Regions from separate parts of the Thiothrix winogradskyi genome, predicted to be linked through region 1. Evidence: predicted binding sites of a transcription regulator. Region 1 holds the regulator's gene; the other holds the start of a gene.
The links. Region 1 encodes HrcA, which represses chaperone genes, less so after heat shock. Its sites were predicted from a motif close to TTAGCACTCNNNNNNNNNGAGTGCTAA; they were not measured.

Region 1 (12,583 bases):
ACGTAATACGGTTGGTTTCAGTGGATATACAACTTTCACAGCGCGTTGGGCGCGTCAAACCTTCGCCTACACTTGCCATCACGGCATTGGCAGCTCAGCTTAAAGCATCAGGCCGCGATATTATCGGTTTGGGGGCAGGTGAACCCGATTTTGATACTCCCGATCACATTAAACAGGCGGGCATCGAAGCCATCCAAAAAGGCGAAACCCGCTACACGGCAGTAGACGGCACACCTGCGTTGAAGCAGGCTATTATCCGTAAATTCAAACGTGATAACGGTTTGGATTTCACCCCAAAACAGATTTTGGTGTCGTGCGGTGGCAAGCAGAGTTTTTATAACCTGTGCCAAGCGCTGCTGAATGCGGGGGACGAAGTGATTATTCCTGCGCCATATTGGGTATCGTACCCCGATATGGTGTTATTGGCTGACGCAGTGCCAGTCATTGTTGCTGCGGGTCAGGCAGACAACTTCAAGTTATCAGCCGCTCAATTAGAGGCGGCGATTACCCCGAAAACCCGCTTATTTGTGATCAATAGCCCTTCAAACCCGACTGGGGTGGCGTATACAGGTGAAGAATTAGCAGCACTCGGCGAGGTATTGCGGCGTCATCCCCAGGTTTTGATTGCGACTGACGATATGTACGAACATGTACTGTTTGAAGGCAGAAAGTTTGTCAATATTCTGAATGTTTGCCCGGATTTGTACGCGCGTACCATTGTGCTGAACGGGGTTTCCAAAGCGTATGCCATGACCGGGTGGCGGATTGGTTATGCTGGTGGCCCGGAAAAGCTGATTCAGGCGATGAATATTATTCAGTCGCAAAGCACCTCGAACCCTACCTCGATTTCGCAATACGCGGCAGTGGTCGCTTTGGACGGCGATCAGAGCTTCATTCAGACGATGGTCAGCGCGTTTGAACAGCGCCACGCGTTTGTGGTGAAAGCTTTTAATGCAATGGATGGGGTGGAATGTTTGCCAGCCGACGGCACGTTCTACAGTTTTCCGAATGTAGAAGGCATGATCCAACGTTTGGGGTTGGAAAACGATACCGCGCTTGCCAGCTATTTGCTGGATAAAACCGGTGTGGCGGTGGTGCCTGGTTCAGCGTTTGGTCTGGAGGGGCACATCCGTATTTCTTTTGCGACCAGCATGGCGAATCTGGAGAGTGCTTTGGGGCGTATCGCCTCCGTTTAACCGGCGAATAAATGCACTGCTGAGAAGGGGCGAGAGGTTTCTTGCCCCTTTTATTTTGCCACTACGGGGTAGTGATTCTCCAAATGGGTCATGACCAAATCCTGTAAAACGATGAATTCGTCATTTTTCAATAAATCTTGGTAAAGCCTGTTACCTAATAAAGTACGCAATTTTTCGTACAAGTAAGGCAATTCAAAGGCGGTGTGAGTGGTGTCTTGCGCCATCGGGTGATGTTTCAGACGAGCATCAACCGGTGACGCAGCGAGTGAGGTTGCAATAAATAATGCCCCTAATGCAACAACTTTGCACATGATAAGTTCCTCTATTGGTGTTCTAACCAGCCCAACGCTCTATAATAAGATATATTATTGCGCTCATTAGTCGTATTGTGATGTGAGCAGGTTCACATTTATAGAGGAAATTTTGTTTTTGATAAAAATTTTATTGACTTTGGCTCAATCGCGATAGCGGCGTACCAAGTCGGCATACGCATCAATCCGCCGATCACGCAGGTAAGGCCACCAACGTCTGACTTGCTCAATGCGGTCTAAATCCAGCGTGAGGACCAGTTCGGTAGGGTTGGTGGTATCGGCTTGTGCTAGCAATTCGCCTTGCCAGCCGACAATCATGCTCGACCCCCAAAATTGACTGCCTGCGGTTTGCCCGCTGGGGTCGCCTTCAAAGCCAATGCGATTTGCGCTTAATACCGGAATATTGTTGGCAACGGCGTGCGAACGTTGAATCGTAATCCACGCTTCGCGCTGCCGTGCTTGTTCTTCCGGCGTATCTTGCGGGTTCCAGCCAATCGCAGTGGGGTAGAGCAGCAATTCTGCGCCCGCGAGTGCCATCAGCCGTGCCGCTTCGGGATACCACTGATCCCAACAAACCAGCACACCTAACGTTGCCAAGCTGGTTTTAATTGGGGTGAAACCCAGATCGCCGGGGGTAAAGTAGAATTTTTCGTAATAACCGGGGTCATCGGGGATGTGCATTTTGCGGTATTTCCCTGCAATGCTGCCATCGGTATCCAGCACCACGGCGGTGTTGTGATACAAACCCGTAGCGCGTTTTTCAAACAAGGAGCACACAATCACAATACCCAATTCGGCGGCGAGTTTGCCCAAGGTGTCGGTGCTAGGGCCGGGGATGGTTTCGGCAAGGTCAAAGTAATCGGTGTCTTCGACTTGGCAGAAATACAGCCCAGTATGCAATTCCTGCAACATCACCAACTGTGCGCCTTGCGCGGCAGCACGGCGAATTCCCGCGATGCTCTGTTCCAGATTGGCGGTGTAATCCGCTGTATTACTATGTTGCACCACTGCAACGGTGACAGGACGACTCATACGTTAACGACCTCTTGCGGAATTTGCATGGTGATACAGTGGAGACTGCCGTTTTGGGCAATCAATGCGCGGCAATCAATCGGGATAATTTCATGCTGTGGGAACGCCGCTTGCATTTGCTCAATGGCGACCGGATCAAAACATTCATCGGCATACACAGGTAACAATACCGCACCATTAATAATCAGAAAGTTGACGTAACTCGCGGGCAAACGCCGCCCTTCTTCGTAAATCGCTGCTGGCATGGGGATCGGGAACAGTCGATACGGTTCTCCATTGGCTTGGCGCAAGGCTTGCAATTCCGCTTGCATCGCTTGCAACGCGGAGTAATGCGAATCGGCTGAATCTGTGCAACTCATGTACACGATACTGCCAGCGTCAGCAAAGCGTGCCAGCGTGTCGATGTGTGCATCGGTATCATCGCCTTCCAAATGCCCGTGTGCCAGCCATAAAATGCGGGTAACACCGAGTGTTTGGCGCAATTCGGCTTCGATTGCGGTTCTATCCAGTGTTGGGTTGCGGTTAGGGTTGAGCAGGCAAATTTCCGTAGTCAGCAACGTGCCTTGTCCATCCGTTTCGAGGCTGCCGCCTTCCATCACCAGTGTATGTGCTTCCAATGCATTGTGTTGAAGCAAGGGGAGTGCGGCGAGTTGCTGATTGACTGCGTTGTCTTGTTCCGCGCCGAATTTGCCGCCCCAAGCGTTGAAGGTGAAATCCAGCAACAGCGGTTTACCATTTTCCATGACGGTAATAAACCCAAAATCCCGCGCCCACGTATCGTTGTAAGGAATTTGCACGAAATGTACCCGTTCTGGTCGGTAGGTTTGCGTGCTTAATACGGCGGCAATATGTGCCTGATGCGGTGCATCGTGACAGAGCAATAACACGTTTTCGCGGTGGCTGATGGCACTGACGATTTCGGCGTAACAGGTTTCGGCAGCGTCCATATTGTCTGCCCAGTCGGTGTCTGGGTGCGGCCATGCCAGTAAAACGCCCCATTGGGGATGCCATTCGGCGAGAAAGTCACGGTTTTCCATCAGGTTTGGTCACATCATCGGCTAACAAAGCGGCGATTATACAAAGCTGTTTTGTTGAGGGCGACTGTTATTCTGCATTGGCGCATACGGTTATTTTCCCCTTATTTGCTTGTAGCTATTTAACAGAAGTGCGACAAAGGTGGGACAATACTTGTATTTACCACTATGAAAGAGAGCAGATGATCATGATTAAGCAACTTTTCGGTTTGGCAATCAGTTTGTTTGCCGCCAGCAATGCACTGGCTGAACCCGTGGCAGGGCCTGCCACCGACAATGGTTGCCCAGCGGCGCTGAATTTCACCTTACGTGAATTGGGTTCGGATAAAACGGTTAATTTATGTGAAGCCTACAAGGGCAAAGTTGTCATTATGGTGAATACGGCAAGCAAGTGTGGCTTCACCCCGCAGTTTGAGGGGTTGGAGAAATTGTACAGCGATTACAAAGACCGTGGTTTGGTGGTGCTGGGGTTCCCCTCCAATGATTTCGCCGGACAAGACCCCGGTTCAGAAAAAGAGATTAAGGATTTCTGCGAGCTGACCTATGGGGTCAAATTCCCCATGTTTGAGAAAACCCAAGTACTTAAAAAGAACGCTTCGCCGCTGTATAAAGTATTAGGGGAAATGGCAGGCGAACACCCCGGTTGGAATTTCCACAAATACGTGTTGAACACCAAGGGCGAGTTAATCGGCAGTTTTTCCAGCTTTGTGACCCCGCAAAGTGATAAATTGGTGAAATTAATTGAAGCGAATTTGCCATAATGCAGCATGAAGACAAAATAAAAATTGGGATCAGCGCCTGCCTACTAGGTCAGAAAGTGCGCTTTGATGGCGGACATAAGCATGACGGTTATATTACCGGCACACTGGGTTTGTACTTTGATTTTGTGCCACTCTGCCCGGAAGTGGGGGCGGGGTTAGGTGTGCCGCGCCCAACCCTGCATTTGATGCGTAAAGACGGTTCATTACGTGCGGTGAATACCAAAGATGCCACTATTGACCATACCGAGGCGTTGGCGCGTTATATCGACACTGCCGTGCCGCAATTGCAGGGGATTCATGGGTATATCCTGAAAAAAAACTCCCCCAGTTGCGGCATGGAGCGGGTCAAAGTGTATTCGCTGGCAAAACCCAATACGCCACCGGAACGTGATGGTGTGGGTATTTTTGCGCAAGCCTTACGTGCAACCTTTCCCTTGTTACCGATTGAGGAAGAAGGGCGCTTGTGTGACCCGGTACTGCGGGAAAATTTCATCGGGCGGATTTTTGTGTATTACCGTTGGCAACAGTTATTAGCGGCGGGGTTAACGCCGGGTGCTTTGGTTGATTTCCATTCCGATCATAAATACGTGCTTATGGCACACGATCAGGATATTGCTCGTGAGTTGGGGCAAATGGTCGCTCAAGTCGGGCGGGCGGAGGATTTCCCCGCACTGGCGGCTGCTTATTTTCGTTTACTCATGACAGCGTTAGAAAAACGGGTAACACGCGGGCAACACGCCAACGTGCTGATGCATTTGATGGGCTATCTGAAAGGTTGTATTGATGCGGCAGACCGGCAGGAAATGCTGGAAACCATTCACCAATACCGGCACGGCTATGTACCCTTAGTGGTACCGATTACTTTGTTGAAACACCATTTCCGGCGACATCCGCAACCGTATATTGAACGTCAGCATTACCTGAACCCGCACCCTAAAGAGTTAATGCTTAGGAACCAGTTGTAAGCATCTCCTCTGCCAGCGCTCGTGTTGCTGGCGTAATTTCGACCCCACCAATCATTCGTGCCACTTCTTCCACCCGTTGTGCACGAGTGAGATGCTCGATACCGGTAGTGGTTTGTTCTGTGCCTTTGATCTTGGTGACTTTGTAGTGTTGGTGCGCTTGCGAGGCAACTTGTGGTAAATGTGTCACACACAATACTTGCCGATTCGTGCCGAGGCTGCGGAGTTGTTTGCCAACCACTTCGGCAATTCCACCACCAATGCCAGTATCCACTTCGTCGAAAATCAACGCGGGCAGGGTGACTTTTTGCGCGGCAATCATTTGAATCGCGAGGCTGATACGTGACAGTTCGCCGCCGGATGCGACTTTCATCAGTGGTTTCAAGGGTTGACCGGGATTAGCGCTGACGGTGAAGTCGATGCTATCCATGCCGGTCGCCTGAAAAGCGTTGGTGGCATCGTGAACCACTTGAATCGCGAATTTGCCGCCCTGCATTCCGAGTTGTTGCATGGCTTGCGAAACCCCTGCGGAAAGTTGTTGCGCGGCTTGTTGACGTGCTTGACTCAGCAAACCGGCTTGTTTTTGATAGCTTGTCGTTGCTGCTTGTAACTGTTGTTCGAGCGCGTCGAGGTCGTAATCGTCGCTGCCAAGTTGCGCCAGTTCTTGCTGGATTTGAGCTAAACGGGCGGGGAGTTCAGCCGGTTCGGTACGGTATTTGCGGGCAAGGCTGCGAATGTCGGCAATGCGATTTTCGACTGCTTGCAGACGTTCGGGGTCAATATCGAGGCTTTCGGCGTAATTGCGCAATTGTGCAGCGGCTTCTTGCAGTTGAATTTGGGCGCTGGTGAGCAATTCCAGTGACGGTTCCAACTGTGCATCGACGCGCACTTGTTGGGCAAGATCGTGGATCAGGCGACCCAAGACGGAATACAGCGAGGGTTCGTCATCGTAGAGTTGTGCGTAACCTTGCGCGGCAGTGCTACGGAGTTGTTCGGCATTGGCGAGGCGGTTGAGTTCGTCGTCAAGCTGCTCGGCTTCGTTGGGTTGCACGGCGAGGGTTTCGAGTTCTTGCGACTGGAAACGCAATAAGTCGATGCGTTCTTGGTGCTGCTGGTTTTGACTGCTGATGAGAGTGACGCGCTCGTGCAGTTTTTTCCATGCCGACCAAGCGCGACGGGTGTTCTCCAACAAGGTATCGTTGTCGGCGAAGGCATCCAGCATTTGACGTTGCGCGTCTTTTTTCATCAGCGACTGGTGTTCGTGCTGACCGTGGATGTCGACCAGTTGTTCGCCGAGTTCGCGCAATTGGGTGAGGTTGGCGGGGGAGCCGTTGATCCAAGCGCGTGATTTGCCTTGCGTGGAAATGACGCGGCGGAGGATGCAGGTGTCATCCGCGCCTTCCATGCCTTGCGCTTCCAGCCACACGCGGGCGGAAGGGGTTTGGGTAATGTCGACGCTCAGGGTGATTTCGGCTTTGTCTGCACCGTGGCGTACTGTGCTGCTGTCGGCTTTATCGCCAAGCACTAAACCGATGGCATCCAGCAGGATGGATTTGCCCGCGCCGGTTTCGCCGGTTAAGGCAGTCATGCCGGAATGCAGTTCGAGTTCCAGCGTGTCGATAATCGCAAAGTCGCGGATGTGGATATGTGTCAGCATGGCTTACGGTTGCACTCCCCAATGCAGTTTTTCACGCAAAATATGGTAGTAATCATAGCCTTGTGGGTGTAATAACCGCACTTTTTCCGGGCGGGTATGAATGCGCAAGGCATCGCCGGATTCCAGTTCAATATTGTTATGCCCATCGAAAGAGACGCGGGCGGGAATATCGCGGTCTTCGCACAATTGAATGTCGATGACGCTTTGATTGCTGATCACCAACGGGCGATCGCTCAGGGTATGCGGGCAAATCGGCACCAGTGCCAAGGCTTGCAGGGCAGGGTGCAGAATCGGACCGCCACTGGAAAGTGCGTAGGCGGTTGAACCGGTGGGCGTGGTAATGATAATGCCGTCGGCGCGTTGGGTATTGACAAAATAGCCGTCAATGCGGGTGGTGAATTCGATCATGCGTACCTCATTGCGCACATGCAGCACCACGTCGTTGAGTGCTTCGCCGCTGCCGATGATTTCATCTTCACGAATAACGTCGGCGTGGAGCACGAAACGGGCTTCTTCTTTGTATTGCCCCGCTAACATTTGCTCCAATTGGGTGAGCATTTCGTCAGGGGAAATATCGACCAGAAAACCCAATCGCCCCAAGTTGATACCAATCAGGGGAACTTCATGATCGGCGAGTAAGCGTCCGGTGGCGAGTAAAGTACCATCACCACCCACGACAATCGCAAGATCAATACTGCGAGCCAGCATGTCGGATGGCAGGGTGGGCAAACCTAAAATAATGCCTGCATCGCGGTCGCAATGGACGTGATAACCGCGTTCCAGAAGGAATTCGTGCAACTGGAACAGTGTCTTGTCAACGCGGGTATCGTTGGGTTTGGTAAACAGACCGATGTGAGAAAACGGGTTCATAACCATCGCTTGTAGGAGTAAAGCGGTAAGGCTGGCAAAGCTTTGAGGAAATTGCAAGATTATTAATTCTTATATTTTTCAATAAAAATTTTTGCGATGTAAACCGGTCATTACTTATCTTCTGTTACAGTCGTATTATGTTGTTGTCACATACGGCTGACAGTGACAGTGGGCTTTTTTCTATCCGTAACTTGGGGAATACTCATGACACATCCATCACGCCTTACCACCTTGGCATCCACCACGCTGTTACTTTCCAGCCTTACGCTATTGTCTGCTTGTGGCGGTGGTAGTTCCACGCCAGCGACAGGTGATACTGGCGATACCTCACCGATTGTTACCACTCCAGTAACACCAGATACCAGCCTCAAAACTGGCGTGTTCATTGATGCGCCAGTCAAAGGCTTGACCTACAAAACCGCCACCCAAAGCGGCGTGACCAACGACAAGGGCGAATTCAATTACATCACGGGCGAAACCGTCACCTTCAGCCTTGATGGTGTAGAACTCGGTTCTGCCAAGGCACAAGCCAAACTGCCCATCACGCTGATTTCCACTGAAGTCTACATTGCCCAATTCCTGCAAACGATGGATACCGACCCTAACCCTGATTTAATCGACGTATCCAAGATCAAATTGAGTGCTACGGTCAAAACCGATCTAGCAGCATTGATCGCTAAAGATGGTGATTGTCATAGAGTTAAATGCTTAGAAACCATTTTGGATACTGCCACATTGACGCAAATCCAAACCGACAGCCAAGTTGCATTGGTGAACCAAGCGATGGTGACGGAAGAAGCTGCCGCTAAACACGTTTACAACGCTGTCGGCTCTACGCCTTGGGAGACCAGCGAAATTTCCGGTACGGTAATGGCTGAGGAGGGTGAACAAACCCTTGACCTAACCCTGTTCAATTCTGATGGGACATTTACCATCATGAATCATTTTGACAACGAAGATCTCGTCCAAAGCGTAGGCACTTGGCAATTAAACAGCGGTCAATTGCTGGTGAGCTTCACCGAAGACGGCAACAGTAATCAATTCAAGCTCCACAAAATTAGCCAAGATGGTGACACCATCGACGTGTTTGCCGAAAACACAACGGATACCACTAATGGTGATTTGATTGAATTCCACAAAGCTAAGCCGTTGACGCTGGCGGCATTGAATGGCAAACACATCAGTTTTGACATGACAGGCAATACACATTGCAGTGCCATGACGATTTCCTTCAGTGGTACGACGGCTACATTGCGTGATAAATGTGGTGGTAAGTATGATGAGGGAACAGTACCTGTCGAAGAAGTTGCAGGCACTAAAAACCTGATTAAGTTGAATGGCGGTGATGGTTACATGCTGCTTGCGCTTGCCAGTGGCGATTTGACCAAGGGCAGAATGATTCGTGCCGGATTCGATGGTAGTACTTTGGAAGACCTGCAAGCTAACGGCATCACTACCGTTAGTGAGCCGCTCAAACCCTGATTGGTTTCTGCGATTTGGGAGTCGTCAGAAAGCACGACTCCCTTTTACTCATCACTCTGTCGGCACGTAACAAAGGCTGCATGATCGGCACAACATCAATTGCAAGTTAAACAGGCTTGTATCTGTGACGCTTTGCCCCTATAAATGATGGCATGACAAGCACATCGCACCCAGAACTCAACGAACGCGCCCGCCACATCCTCAAAGTGTTGGTGGAAAGCTATATCCAAGACGGACAGCCGGTCGGCTCGCGTAACCTTGCCCGCAGCAGTGGCTTGGATTTGAGCGCCGCGACCATCCGCAATGTGATGGCAGATTTGGAAGACATGGGCTACATCCGTGCGCCGCACACCTCGGCAGGGCGAATTCCCACCTCACAAGGCTACCGCCTGTTTGTGGATGCGTTGGTGAACATCAGACCACTGGAACAACAAGCCATCCATATCCTGCAAGGCCAATTGAAAGCCGAACGTGATCCTGGGGCGTTAATCCAATCCGCCTCCAATTTGTTGTCGGGGATTACCCAATTAACCGGCGTGGTGAGTTTGCCGCGCCGCAACCCGTCTTCGATTCGCCAGATTGAATTTTTGAGCTTATCCAGCCGTCAAGTACTCGCCATTTTGGTGATGAACCGCAATGAAGTGCAAAATCGTATTATCCAACTCGATACCGATGTCAGTTCCTCAGAATTGCAACAAGCTGCTAATTTCCTCAATGAACGTTTGATCGGCAAGGATTTGCAGCAAGCCCGCGCTGCCTTGCTGGAAGAAATGCGCCAGCACCGTGAAGACATGAACGTGATGATGCTTTCCGCGATTGAATTGGGCGAAAAAGCGGTTGCCGATCTGGGTGAGAAGCCGGATGAAGATTGCGTGATTGCGGGCGAAACCAACTTGATGGGTTACGACGATTTGTCGGATATTACCAAACTACGCGAATTGTTTGCCGCCTTCACCCGCAAGCGCGATATTTTGGGCTTGCTGGACAAATGCTTGCAGGCCGATGGCGTGAAAATCTTCATCGGGCGCGAATCCGGTCAAGCGGTATTCGACGAATGCAGTCTCGTCACCGCCCCGTATGAAGTCGATGGCGAACAGTTAGGCGTGTTGGGCGTGATTGGCCCGAAGCGAATGCCGTATGAGCGGGTGATCCCGGTTGTTGATATTACGGCGAAATTATTGAGTTTGGCATTGAAATCTCGGCACTGAAGTATCAAAAACCATAATTTATGTGACGATTGTCATTAATTATTATTATAATAAGTGGTTAAATAACAATCTAGTCAATGTATCAGCCAGCGAGGGGCTACGGCTATGTTAACTTCAGTGATGAACATCCTGTATCGTCTGCTTGCCATTAGTCTGATTAGCCTATTGTATGGTGTTGCACCGCAAGTGGCCTCTGCCGCGTCAATCAAGTTGCCGGAGAGTGGTTTGCCCGCTATTCCTGCGACGCCGTTGCAAGCGGTGCGTCCGCAAACGGATGCGGGGGTGCGCTATGACCGCATTAGCCCGGTGGTCAATGGACAAGCAACTTATAACCCCACTTTGTGCAATGTTGCCGCGTATTGGTCTGCTGCTCAGGTTAGTGTTGGTGGACGTGCGAGCGGTAATGGCGCGGATGTCTGCAAGGTGCAGGCGCAAACCGATGATGGCGCACTCAAATTCCTCACCAAATGGCCGCTCAACAATATCCATTACCCGCTGACTCCAGCGCCCGCTTGGGCTCAGTTCCGCTTTTCGGTTCCGCAAGGTCACACCGCTAGCACCTTGGAATACGAACTGTCTTGGTACAAACTGTTTGGTTCTACGCCAACTAACTGCCATCCCACCGAAATCGATCCCGTGACAGGGCGGTGCAAACTGGATGTCAGTGCGGATTGGCAACCGGATATACCTGCGGGGTTGTTCCTGTTGTGGGCAAAACCCGGTGATAGTCAATACGTCGTAACGGGGCCACATGACCCGATTGAAAAGATCGGTTACAGCGGCAAACAAGTGTTTCAGGCGGCTGTCCCGGAAGCCTTGCGTGGCGCAGATGAAGTGGTGGTGACCCTGTTGACCTACAATCAGTACACCAAAGCCTGTGAAAAGGCTAACCCGACGGTTTGCACGCCGCATGAAAATGAAAATCTGGAGTTACATTCTGTTGCCTTGAAAACAGCCAAGGCACTCAACCCACTGCATCAACCTGCGCAACAACACCCACGCATTCTCGGTCATGGCGCGGAATGGCAAACCTACTGGCAACCGTTTGAAGCCTTAACTTGTGTCACCAGCAAAAACGATAGCGATTGGGGCAGTGTCTTTAATGTCAAAAACGTGTGGGACAAGCACACCAAGGGTTACAGCGCCTGTAAGGAAACACCGCCCAGCAGTTTGCAAAAGGTGGATGATGCCGCTTTTTACCTGAACCCGCCCGCCAATTCGACATGGAATACTGACCGCGCCCTGCGGGTGATGTTCTTGTTACGCCAGCTCAAGCAATGTCATGCGGAAGGTGGCAATTGCTTGTATAGCGCTGCCGAAACGCAGGCATTGCAGGCAGCCTTTATTGCCTATGAAATGCAGCGTTTCGATTCGGTGGTCTGGGATTGGGGTTACAAATGCTTCGATATTGGCACCGAACAGCAGATGAAGTTCTGGTCGATTTTCGTGGATGTGTTTTGGAGTGATTTGGCTGTCACCGACAAAGCGCGTATTGATGCCAAAATGGGTGCATTGATTGACTGCTACTTGCAGCAATACGCTGATAAAGACTGGTCGATTTTCAATGGCAATAACTGGACACCGTTGCTCGGCAGGGGAGCCGCCTACTGGGCCATTGCCTACTACCACGAAGACCCTCGCGCCCCGGCTGTATTGGAGAAAGTGCTGGAAAGCCTGTGGTTGCACCGCGACTTTTACCTAGCGGATGGTGCATACATGGAAGGCATTGTTGAATACACCAATGTTTCCTATTCCAGCTTGCGGGAAATCAACAACCTGATGATGCAGGGCTTTGGTGTGCCGCTGGATAGCGTGCGCTGGGAACGTGTCGCTAAAACGGCGAATTGGTTTCTGGATTTCATGGCTCCTGATGGTGCAATGGTGGATTTTGGGGATTCTTGGGAAAAACTCGGTTGGTACACACTCGATCCCTTGCACATGCTGTTATGGGAGGAAATGACCGGGGTAAAACCTGTCGGGCAAGCCACACTCGATACCTGCAAGATATTGGATTATTTCAGCAATAAGTGGTTCGTGAAGGGGTTGGATGACCCTTGGACGGTGCAACCT
Region 2 (12,583 bases), 1.6 Mb from region 1:
TCACCCCCACATACGGCGTCAGCATTTTTTCCAGCGTCGCATGACCAATCATAAAACACGCAATTTCCTGCCCCCACGCCGCCCGTTCCTGCCAAAACAAGGTTTCCCACGCGAAATCCATCACGTATTGCAGACACTCACGCCGACTGGCAACAATGATCACCCCGCTTTCATCCAACACCGTCAATGCATCCCGCTGAGGCGTGCGCGGTTTACCGTACTGCTGGATGTCAGCCGCGTGCAAAGCATTAATCATCACCTTGGTCTGTGGAAATACACTCCACATTAGGGCATTAAAAAAATCGTGCCAATTCGCACGAGTCGCCACCATGCCATGCTGAAAAATACGCTCTTCATAATACAACTCAGGAAATGGCAGCGTATTATCTTGCGGAAAAAAACGCACTGGCAACCCCGACTGAGCGCACAACGCCGCTGGCAATAATTGATTCAAGCATTCACACGCAGGCCAGTCCGTTAACCCTGCCCAACAACAACGGTTACGTAACTGCTGAAAGCAGGGATGTAAGGTATCGAAGTCAGCATTCCAGATGTCGGAAGTCATCGCCAATCCATTCATGACCGAAACCATGAATTTTAACGCAACTCAACCTCCCTTATCCCTGTCTTTTTGGCTATAGTCATAGGGCAGCAATAGGTCAAAAGAGGTCGGAGTGAAGCATTCCAGTAGCGTGTCATCGAGTTCCTTCCGTCAACAGCGCGGCTTTGTCTTTAAAATGATTCATTCCCTGATATTGGTAGTGGGCGTGGTCACGCTTGTGGTTTTGTATAAAGCAGGAAAACTACCTTTTATTAATTATCGCCCTAACCTTTCAGAGTGGAATCTTGGCAGCAGTAATAACAACAATCCCCGCAACGACGACGTATGGGAACCCAGCAATAACTACATTCAAGCGCAACAACGCAAGCCCACCCCCGTCATTCGCGACCGCGAAGACACACGCTATACCACCAATCGCTACGCCGTACAGGTAGCGGCGGGTTATGATTCCAGACAATTGTACGGTTGGCGCGATGCCCTTGCCCAAGATGGTTATGATGCTTATCTGGTCAGTTTAAACACACCGCGTGGACTAATGTTCAAATTACGGGTCGGCGCATTCTCTTCACGCAAGCAAGCTGAAACCTTGCAGACTAAACTCCGTAGCCGTTACCCCGCCAACTTTGGCGCAAGTTTTGTTGTAGAAGGCGATTAACTTTTCCCACCCCTTTATTTTGCAAATAACTCATACTGGAAATTTTGTAAGCCTTGATCAGCGCAGTGGACGCTGCCCTGCATCACATAAGCAGAAGGTGTTACTGCCCCGCCCTTGATGACCAAACCCTGCACCTCCCGCCCACAACGATTACCTTTGACGGGTGTCCCCACCACCGCCACTACCGCAGTCGTTTTATCATGCCGGTAAACTTGCGCTTGTGCCGCTCCCGGTGACTTCATGAAATAACACGGTGCCATCGGCTTAAGCCAAACAGGCGGCGCCGTTTTCCCCACCTGCAACTGACACCCACCGCCATTATCACTCAACACCAAGGTCAAACCTGCGGCTTGAGCCTGATCCGTCACGTGCGGGGTGGTAAAACGCTCAGGCAACACCAGCGCTTGCGTATTAGGCTGTCGCTCAGGTTCGCAAGCTGTCAACAGCAACACGCAGGCCACAGCGCAGATTAATGGACGGGCCAAAACCATACTTCCTCCGAACGCTCAAAATAGTCCAAGGAACCATCTGCCAGAGCCGGGCCTTCCCAATCCGGGTTTTTCTCACGCATCAAAATGCCCGTGCCATCCCACAAGTCAATATGATCCCCTTGGTTGCCCTCCCCCCAAAAATTATGAAAACACACAAATCCCGTGCGCCCCTTGAATGCCCCCCACGATACATTGCGACGAATTTCCACCGCTCCAAAACGCCCAGGATTACGCCGCATCCAATCTGCCACCTCACGTGCCCGTAACGTGTGACCTTTATGCCCGCGATACCAACAGGTGGTTTTGTCATAGCCTTGCAACAAATTACTGCGCAATAAACACGTTCCCATCAAGATGGCGCACTGATTCCCAAAGTGAGGGTTGCCCTCAGCATCGCGGCACGGAAAGGTTTCCCCCGTCTCAACTGTTGGATGGTTATTCCACAATAGCCGAAAACCTAACTTCGGCCCTTCCTGTGGCAACACCTGTTCCAATATCCCCACATCAATATCCGGTAATGGCGGCGTATTCTCTAAGGGGGTTAATGCGGGAGGTCGCCGTGGCGGCGGGGGCGGCAAAGCAGGAGCATCCTGTAATTCTGCCACAATAGCCGCCCGTTCCGGTTCGGTAGCGATTGGCGGTGACGTAACACTGGGAGGCGGAGTAACCGGCGGTGGACTTGCCGGTACCACTGGAGCCGGACGACGCGGCCGAAACAACGACAACAACCAACTCCAGAACGAACTTGACTCAGGCATGGAGCAATTCCTTGATGAACACGCTATGACTATAGGCAAAAATCCGCGTGGCAGCGCAACTAAAATCCGCCCAATTGCCCGCGCTCACGTAATTTGCTGGTTCGGGGGAAATGCGCACTCAAAAACTCCATCTGATCCGCGAGAATATTGCGCCCCTGCAAAAAAATATATTCTGCATACGTGGGTTGGAATGGCACAGCCAATAAGGGCATGTGCGCCTGCTCTGGGGTACGTCCGCCTTTACGGCTATTACACGATTTACACGCAGTGACAGCATTGGTCCAACGATCGGGACCACCTAGCACTAAAGGGCGCACATGGTCACGGGATAAATCTTTTTCCTGAAAATGTTGCCCGCAGTACAGGCAAATATGGTTATCGCGCCGAAACAGCAAGGGGTTACTGAGTGGTGGTACATAATACTCGTGTAATTGTTGCTTGCTGCCGTGTGTGGCAATGATGGAATTCAGGATAATCCGGCTACGTTGCCCGGTGATGGCGTTGATACCGCCCCGAATGGCGAGAATGGGAGTCCCGCAGGTGTAAGCCACTTGCTCAGAATAATAAAGTTTGACTGCCGTTTGGAAATGAATCCATTCCAACGGCATCCCACTTACGTCAGTGCGCAGGATTAGTTGGTTCAAGCTGATCATGTGCAGCATGATTGCAGATTCCTGACATAAATCAAGTATTCATAATATTTTTCATGAAGTTGTCATCGCCCGCTGAAATCCTTGAGCCATGTCAAGGTTTCAACCCTATCACTTCAGGCACACTGCACACATTGATTACTGAAGATATTTGGAAGGAGACCACCATGTTTAGTTTTGATTATGGCTTGCCCTTTGCAATTGTGATTGCAATGATTTTGTTCTCTTGGTTCAGCTTCTTTTCGGTGGTTTTTTCCGGCTGAATTAACACCCAGCTCCGCCCCCTGTCCCGCGCGTGCCGCTGGTTTTAGCGCTTCCTGATCTTGTCAGGAGGGCGGCATTCCTTTATCCTCTTATGCACATAAGTATTTTAGAGGTATGTAGGTATGTTTAGCTGGGATTTCGGCATTCCGATGTTGATTGTGGTAGGTTTGATTGCTTTTTCGTGGTTTAGCTTCCTGTCGGTCGCTTTTTTGGGTTAAGCATTCAGTGTTATAAAAAAGGTCGCTAATGCGACCTTTTTTTATGCGGCTTCCACCACGGCTAAGCGCAACTTGCTCACCGCCGCATTTTCAAGCTGGCGAATCCGCTCTGCCGATACGCTATATTTTTCTGCCAACTCGTGCAGGGTTGCTTTCTCTTCAACCAACCAACGGCTCGCCAAAATATCACGGCTGCGGGCATCCAAGTTAGCCAAGGCTGTTTGGAAACGTCCACGGGTATAAGCATCCCACTCTTCCGCTTCCAAGGTTTCTGCCGGGTCCGCCGATTCTGCCACCAAATATTGGCTAGGGGAAAAATTGGCAGAATCGTCTTCATCCTGATCAATACTGAGATCAAATGACACATCATGCGCACTCATACGCTTTTCCATTTCCAGCACTTCGGCAGTTGTCACCCCTAAATCATCTGCCATCGACTGCGCTTCTTCCTGATTCAACCAACCCAAGCGCTTTTTGCTGCTGCGCAAGTTGAAGAACAGTTTGCGTTGCGCCTTAGTGGTCGCCACTTTGACGATTTTCCAGTTGCGCAAAATGAACTCATGGATCTCCGCGCGAATCCAATGCACCGCAAACGAAATCAGTCGTACATTCATATCAGGGTCGAAACGCTTCACTGCTTTCATCAAGCCAACGTTGCCTTCCTGCACCAAATCGCCCAACGGTAAGCCGTACCCGCTATACCCCCGCGCCACTTTCACCACAAAGCGTAAGTTGTGCAAAATGAGCTGACGGGCTGCTTCCAAATCACTGGCATATTTCAGACGTTCAGCTAACTCACGCTCTTCCTCTACTTCCAGAACCGGAATGGCGTGGATCGTATGGATGTAACTTTCCAGATTCCCCACGGGAACCGGAAGTGTTTGCCCTTTGAGCATCATGGCGTTAGTCATGCGTGATCTCCTCAATTTACTTATAGCATTATCTTAGCACTCATCGCCTTAGAGTGCTAATAACCCGTTTGGTTGCTGTCTTTATTTGGTTCATGCCACGTTATTTTTAACACATTATGCTTTATGATAGCGCATAAACAGATAAGTAGAACATTATAACAATGAATCGCGAAGAACAGACTCTTATCGAGAAAATCGAAGGCAACCGCTTTCTCACCGCCAGTGACCGACAAACCCTAATTGATCGCTGGCGTGATGCTTATGAACGTTTGCAACACACTGAAGCCAAGCTCCTGACGCTTAATGAAGCGCTGCACAGCAAAGATCAACTCATTGATACATTGGAACATTCCTTACGCGAGCGCGACCAACACATGGCGCGTAAGGAAGAATTGCTCACCGAAAAAGAACAACTGCTCCTGAGCAATCAACACAGCACCCAAGAACGCGACCAACAGCTTGCCCAACGTGATGCGGCTCTCCAACAAAAAGAGGCTGTCATTCAAGAACGTGACCAAATTATTCGCGAATTAGAGAACCACTCGCGCGAAATCGAGCAACTTGCCAGCCAGAAAGAAAAGTACATTCTGGAACGTGAAGACCAAATTCACATCCGAAATCGCCGCCTTGAAGAAAAAGACAATCACATCGGCAAACGCGACCGTGAAATCGACAACCGCGACAAACAAATCGGCAAACGCGACACCAGCATTCAAGAACTCAGCCAACAACTCGAAGCACTCAATCGCTGGATTCGCGACCACCAACAACGCATTTACACCCAGGAACAACTGCTAAGCGAGCGCAATCGCCATCTTTCCGAACGTGACCGCCACCTCCAAGAACGTGACCAGCAGATCCTGCAACGTGATCGGCGGCTGCGTGATTTTGACCGCCTATTACAACGCCGCGATGACCTGATTTTCCAGAAAGATCAGCAAATTCACCAACGTGACAGCCTAGTACGTCGCAAAGTTGATCAAATCAGTTTGCGCAATGAGCAGTTAGCCGAACAAACCCGCCTGCTGCACGAAAAAGACCGTATTGCACAAACACGCGAACAACTGCTACTGGAACAAAATAATCAAACACTCGCAAAAGACCAGCAACTTACCGCCCGCGACCAAACCATTAACGAACGGGAACGCAGCCTGCAACGCCGTGACGCACAAATTGCCGCACAGTTTTTACAACTTCAAGAACGCGATAAAGAAATTCAGCAACGTGACCTGTCGATTCAAGCGCTGCAAGCCCATCTCAACGAACTGGAACAACGCCTGCTCGCCCAGCAACAGCACATCGACAACCACCACCAACGGGTTGCCGAGTTGGAAATCACCTTACTCGACAAGGAAAAACACCTCACCGAATACGCCAAGCTGGTGCAACACAAAGACACGTTAATTCTGGAAAAAGATCAGGTCATCCAGCGGCAAGAACACCAGCAACAGCAGTTTGCACAGCAACTCAGCGAACGTGACAAAACCCTGCAAACCAAAGACCAGTCGATACTGGAACAACAGCAATTGCTGCAAACCCATGAGCAACGCTTAAACGAACGCGAAATAGCCCTACAACGCCGTGAAGAACAATTCACCGAACGCGAGCAACAACATGCCAGCCGTGAAGCGTTACTGTTGCAACACATCAGCGCCATCAGTGAACTCACCGACAAACAGCACGCCCAAGAAAACAGCTTATTACAACAGCTCGACACCCTGACAACTATGGCAAATCAAACGCAAGAACGTGATCGGGTTAACCATGCATGGGAACACAAGTTGGAACAGCGCGACAAAGTGATCAATATCAAAGACACCATTATCGCGCAGCTTAATCAACAATTACTGCACAAAGAAAAAGCCCTGCAACAACGGGACGTGATGCTGCAAAAACTGGGGCAGCAATTGCGCGTTTACAGCGCAACTGCCTAAGCGAGGTTTAGTCAGCGTGTGCCACTTGCACGACTTCCATATCACTCAAGACCGCACGAAAATCGCGTTCCCATGCAACTAACTGCTCTGCCAATGCTTTATCGGCACCCAACAAGGGAGCGAGTTCGGCAGGATTCAACACCGAAAACCGCGTATCCTTGCCATCTGCGTATACAGCCAGCTTAAAGGGAAACAAGGGAACTAATTCGGGGTGCGTTTTACTTAACTCGCGCACCTCTTCCAAACGGCCGAAAAACACAATCTTGTAATTATCCGTGGTATAGCCCATGTCTTTTAACCCACCGTCACATTTTTGGATATGTGCCACGGTGAAATTGTGTTTTTTCAACACGGTCTGCACTTGTTCCAAGGCAAGATCAAATGCCTGCGGGGAACGTGCCGTCAGCAATTTCTCGTTCGCCTGTGCCGGAACAGCCAACAGCACTGCAAGCAATACGCTCCAGAAACCGATAGTTAAACGTTTCATAGCGTCACCTCATCAATAATAGCCTGATACTTGTGTTCCAGATCCTGGAACGCGGCGGTCAAATCCGGGTTGTCAAACAGTGTCAACATGGCTTGAACATTGCCCGTCAACAGTTGCACCTTGCCAGCTTCGTTTTCAATCACAGTGATGGTGCAAGGCAACACTACACCGACTTGTGGCTCAATCTGGAGCGCCTGATGCAAATCGCTGAAATTACAGAACCGGACACTGACCTGACGCGTATTCACGGAAAACTCATCCACCAAACCTTCTTCGAGATAACGGTCAGGAAATACGCGGAAATTATGCGCATGAATACTGTTACGCAAAGACTCCAGAGTCTCTTCAAACCCATAAGGCGAGTCATATACCAAGGTAAGCTTGAGGTTATTACCCTGCTCTGCGCCGCTTGCCGTCATGGTCGTTGCCAACCATAACAGCCCCAGCAGCATTAATTTTTTTAAGCGTTTCATCGTAATAGCCCATCATCAATAAATATTAGATTTTTCTAATATATGCACAAAGCCACCGAAGTTCAAGCAAAAGAACGCTTTTTAATCAGACTACAGGTTAACTGGCACAAGAGTGACAAACATCAATTACCCCGAATTACCGGGGGGCGGATAATGAAATTGTTCCCTCAAACGTCAATTTTATAACAACTGTCATGGAAGAGAGACAATGAAAATTGCTATCGTTGGTTGTGGTTACGTAGCGGATCCCTACATGGAAACACTTCATTATCACAATAATTTAACCCTGTTGGGCGTTGCAGATTTACAGCGCGAGCGTGCTGACATTCTAGCCAATCATTACAAAATCCGCGTATACGACTCAACGGAAGCACTCATGGCTGACCCTGAGGTACAGATTGTTGTCAATCTGACCGAACCAAAAAATCATCATCGCGTGAATATGATGGCACTGAATGCAGGTAAGCACCTGTATTGTGAAAAGCCGCTTGGCATGAACTTAGATGAGGCAAGAGAAGTGCTTGCTTTAGCAGAACAGAAAGGGCTTATGGTATCAGGCGCACCTTGCAGCGTGTTGAGTGAAACAGCACAAACCCTGTGGAAAGCCGTGGAGGACGGCGCAGTTGGTAAGCCGCGTATTGTGTATGCCGAACTCGACGACAACCCCATTTACCGCATGAAACCAGAGAATTGGAAGAATGCCCGTGGCATTCGCTGGCCGTATTTGAACGAATATGAAACCGGTTGCACACTGGAACACTCTGGGTACTACCTCACTTGGATTTGCTCGATTTTCGGACCTGCAAAGAGCATCAGCAGTTTTTCTTCCTGTGTTGTTCCCGATAAAACCGACTTGCCTCTGAACCCGGCTAATACACCTGATCTCGCCATTGCGTGCATCGTCTTTGAATCTGGTGTTGTGGCACGCCTGACGTGCAGCATCGTTGGTACCTATGACCACCGAATCCAAATTGTCGGCGATGAAGGTGTATTAACCGCCAATGAGTGTTGGCACTACGCAGCCCCGGTTTATCTTGAGCGTTTTTCCCAGTTGAGCCTGAATGCACGCAAAGCACATAGTGTGCGTGCCAGCAATTTGCTAAAGTGGATTTTTGGCGTAGGGGGTAAGAAACAAAAACTGGTTAGCAAACCCATTTCACAATATCCAGATCGTCTGCGAGAATGGAAACACAAAGAGCGTGGCATCTTGGGCTTACTCATAAAAATGTTGAGTAAGCGAGAACTGGTTTTCATGGATTTTTTCAGAGGGGTCGCTGAGCTTGCCGACGCTATAGAAAACAATAGGCGCAGTCACATTCCCGCTGATCTTGTTCTGCATGTAAATGAGCTGGCGCTGGCAATGCAAAACGCGGGAGAAACCAGCGAACCCTATAAACTTACCACTACTTTTGAGCCTATACGTGCATTACCGAGCACTCTGGAGTCTAAAGAAAAATACGGCAGCGATTCGCGTAATTTTTTAGCATTCTCAATCGAAAAAATGATTGAACGCTTGCATAAGCATTAAGTTTAATGGTGGTCTGCGACTGCGCTAATCCCCGCCATCAAAAGCGGGGGTATTTGTTCCAGATACAACATGGTACTTTTCAAAGCCAGACCCAATCATATCAATCATATACTGGAGGATGAAAACAAGTGGGCAAGTTTCGTTGGGGAATTTTTGGCACAGGTTTTGTTGCAGGCAAGTTTGCTTTGGGTCTTAAGGCATTGGATGATCATGAGATCGTAGCAGTTGCTTCTCGGTCTCAAGAGAAAGCTAAAGCGTTTGCAGCAGGCTTAAAGGTAGATGCCACCTGTGGCAGTTACGCGGAAATTGCCTGCCTCGAAAACGTCGATGCGATTTACATCGCCACCCCCCCTAACGTACATAAGTTGCAAGCACTTATGTGTATTGCCGCTGCAAAAGCCGTACTTGTTGAAAAACCCTTTGCCATGAATGCAGCCGAAGCGGCAGAGATCCGCGCAGCGGCGCAGGCAAACGGTGTTTTTTGTATGGAAGCGATGTGGACACGCTTTAACCCTGCTGTTCAACAGCTCAAAAACAGGGTGGACGCTGGCGATTTGGGTGAAATACGTATGCTAAATGGCAGTTTTGGCATACAGGAAGTACCATCAGAATCCAATCATTTATTTAACAAGGCCATGGGGGGCGGCGCAGTACTGGATCGTGGTGTTTACCCCATTTCTTTGGCTGTGTATCTGTTGGGCAAACCAGATTACGTAAATGGCGTACTCATCCGTGCAGAGGGAGGGGTAGATGAGCAGGCAGCCATTACCCTAGGCTGGCAAGATAAAATCACTGCACAGTTCACTATAAGCCTGATTGCTGATTTGGCTAATAATTTGAGTGTTTCGGGCAGCAAAGCCCGAATTGAGTTGGATACCCCGATTTATCGTCCTTCCCGCTTGAGGATTTTTACCTCACAGGCCATATCGCGTAGCCCTGCACAAGCGCCAAGTAAAAAAGACCATATCCGAGAATCGGGAGTATTACACCTACTCCATCAATACTTATTGCCACTTTTAAAGGCAGGAGCAGGCAAAAAAGTGAATGTGCTTTATTCAGGCAATGCTTATCACTACCAAGCGGAAGAAGTTCGCCAGTGTGTGCAAGGTGGTAAGCTCGAAAGTGCCATCATGCCTTTGTCAGACAGCGTTGCAGTTATGGAAATTATTGATCGTTTACTTGCCAAGTAATTGCGTGCTTTCTAATCAGATTACAGGTTAACTGGCACAAGATTGATAAGCATCAATTACCCCGAATTTCAGGGAGGCGGATAATGAAGCCATTCCATTGAACACCTGCAAGGTAAGCCACCATGAATGAAACATCGCTCAGCCGCCTCATGTACACCCTCATTATTGTGGGCTTAGGCGTTGCTGCCGTTGGGGTTGGGCTGGTTATTTTCACCGATATTGTAACGGGGTATGGTGTGCAAGGCATTGCGCTGGTAGCGGGCTTGATTGCGGGGGGCTTATTTTTATCGGTTCCCGCCAAAATTTATCTAACATTACAACTCATGAAACGCAACGATGAAAAAGTCAAAGCCATGCGTGAACGCGGTGAAATCCGTTAAACCATAAGCAAGAAGGCTGCCAATGGCAGCCTTCTTTGCTCGACAATAATATAGCCGTATTACGACTTACTGATGCCGGGTTCGTCAGTCGCATCAATCTCAAACGGATCATGGTGAGCCGTTTTGCTATCAATACGTTTCATGAAATTGCGGTAGATATACCAGTCCAAGCTGAACCAGCGCCCCGCCCCCATGAAGAACAGCGCCAACAGCAGCACGAAATACACCAAATACACTTCTGTCATATTATTTGCCATATCGGTGTAGCCGTGGCTCATGACCAATTGCTGCATGGTAGTGAGGAACCCTGCTTCGCCCATCGACATCAAACCCAGCACCACGACGACGAACATCAACGCCAACACCACCCAACGCACCGCAAACCCCAACACTAGGAAAATGGCGGCAACAATTTCAATCGTACCAATCAAAATCAGCACAGATTCAGCCCCCATCCCAGACAGGACGGTATTGCTCATTGCCGCTGCACTTTGCTGGAAAGCTTCCGTATTGACCCAAGTTAACGGGTTATAAATCACAAAATCAGAACTGGAGAACAGCCCCAAATGCTTAACGCCAGCTACCCAAAGCATCGGGGCAAGGAACAGGCGGATAGCCAATGGCGCAATAAAATCGAAAATACGCATCCATTCGAGGCTGAAAAAGCCAACAATAAACTTCATGAAACAACTCCTCAGGAATTGGGAAATACAGACGAAACCAAACTTTTTAGGGGATTATAGTCGATTTCTGACACATTAATGAGTACTGTATTGTGGCACAGGATACAACATTACGCCATTGCGAATCCGTCCGCCATAACCGGCGTTGACCCGTTGCACAATACCCGGCGCATCTAAACCACAACTCGCCAATTGTTCCTCACGTTGCGCGTGCTCGATGTAGTTATCCGGCAAACCCAGATTCAACACCTCCACCGTCAAGCCTGCTTCATGCAAATATTCGTTTACCGCGCTCCCTGCCCCACCCATCACCGCATTGTCTTCCAATGTCACCAACAGTTCATGGGATTGCGCCAACTCCCGCAACATCGCTTTATCCAGCGGCTTAACAAAGCGCATATTAACCAGCGTGGCATTCAGTTCGGCTGCGGCAGCCTGTGCCTCAGGCAGGAGTGAACCAAACAGCACAACGGCAATAGCGTGACCGGTACGCAACTTGACAGCCTTGCCTAATGGCAGCGCTTGCATCTCTGTTTGGGGTTCAATCCCAATCCCTTTACCACGTGGGTAGCGTACTGCGGTGGGGCAATCCATCTGAAAAGCGGTGTACAACATCTGACGGCATTCGTTTTCATCGGCAGGAGCCATCACCACCATATTCGGGATGCAACGCAAAAACGACAAATCGTAATTCCCCGAATGAGTAGGACCATCCGCCCCCACCAAGCCAGCGCGATCAATCGCAAACACCACCGGCAAATTCTGAATCGCCACATCGTGAATCAATTGATCATACGCGCGTTGCAAAAAGGTCGAATAAATCGCCACCACTGGTTTCAAGCCTTCACACGCCAAGCCCGCCGCTAACGTAACCGCGTGTTGCTCTGCAATGCCAACATCGAAATAACGCTCAGGGAAACGTTCTGAAAATGCCACCAAACCCGAACCCTCACGCATCGCCGGGGTAATTCCCACCAAACGCGCATCCTGTTCAGCCATATCACACAACCATTGCCCAAACACTTGCGTATACGTGGGGGTAGATTTTTTTGAGCTGGCAACCAATCCCGTTTTCAGATTGAAGGGAACCACGCCATGATAGGTGCACGGGTCTTCCTCGGCTAACTCGTAACCTTTGCCTTTTTGTGTCAGCACATGCAATAAGCGCGGACCCTTAATGCTTTTGATGTTTTGCAGCACCCGCACCAGCTCTTCCACATCATGCCCGTCAATCGGGCCGTAATATTTAAAGCCCATCTCCTCAAACAGTGTACCCGGCAATACCATGCCTTTCATGTGCTCCTCGGTCAGCTTCGCCAATTTTGACAGCGACTTGCTGTGCGACAAGGCTTTCTTACCACTTTCACGCATGGTGGAATACATCCGTCCCGTCAACAAA

Region 2: the regulator HrcA is predicted to act here: its motif matches at 4,543-4,569, upstream of rpoH (RNA polymerase sigma factor RpoH).

What each region holds. Positions count from the first base shown of each region.
Region 1 is NZ_CP091244.1:3,134,076-3,146,658, reverse strand. Features, by position in the region: gene L2Y54_RS15595 (pyridoxal phosphate-dependent aminotransferase) at 21-1,196, shown strand; gene L2Y54_RS15590 (hypothetical protein) at 1,247-1,507, opposite strand; gene L2Y54_RS15585 (carbon-nitrogen hydrolase) at 1,652-2,539, opposite strand; gene L2Y54_RS15580 (agmatine deiminase family protein) at 2,536-3,576, opposite strand; gene L2Y54_RS15575 (glutathione peroxidase) at 3,762-4,334, shown strand; gene L2Y54_RS15570 (YbgA family protein) at 4,334-5,299, shown strand; gene recN (DNA repair protein RecN) at 5,283-6,953, opposite strand; gene L2Y54_RS15560 (NAD(+) kinase) at 6,957-7,823, opposite strand; gene L2Y54_RS15555 (hypothetical protein) at 8,028-9,305, shown strand; gene hrcA (heat-inducible transcriptional repressor HrcA) at 9,458-10,513, shown strand; gene L2Y54_RS15545 (hypothetical protein) at 10,619-12,583, shown strand, end outside.
Region 2 is NZ_CP091244.1:1,486,466-1,499,048, reverse strand. Features, by position in the region: gene L2Y54_RS07580 (DUF3025 domain-containing protein) at 1-580, opposite strand, end outside; gene L2Y54_RS07575 (SPOR domain-containing protein) at 675-1,217, shown strand; gene L2Y54_RS07570 (hypothetical protein) at 1,232-1,669, opposite strand; gene L2Y54_RS07565 (T6SS effector amidase Tae4 family protein) at 1,687-2,466, opposite strand; gene L2Y54_RS07560 (HNH endonuclease) at 2,526-3,128, opposite strand; gene L2Y54_RS07555 (hypothetical protein) at 3,173-3,379, shown strand; gene rpoH (RNA polymerase sigma factor RpoH) at 3,640-4,509, opposite strand; gene L2Y54_RS07545 (coiled-coil domain-containing protein) at 4,671-6,443, shown strand; gene L2Y54_RS07540 (DUF302 domain-containing protein) at 6,451-6,930, opposite strand; gene L2Y54_RS07535 (DUF302 domain-containing protein) at 6,927-7,403, opposite strand; gene L2Y54_RS07530 (Gfo/Idh/MocA family protein) at 7,612-8,931, shown strand; gene L2Y54_RS07525 (Gfo/Idh/MocA family protein) at 9,060-10,121, shown strand; gene L2Y54_RS07520 (hypothetical protein) at 10,244-10,501, shown strand; gene L2Y54_RS07515 (DoxX family protein) at 10,561-11,184, opposite strand; gene dxs (1-deoxy-D-xylulose-5-phosphate synthase) at 11,260-12,583, opposite strand, start outside.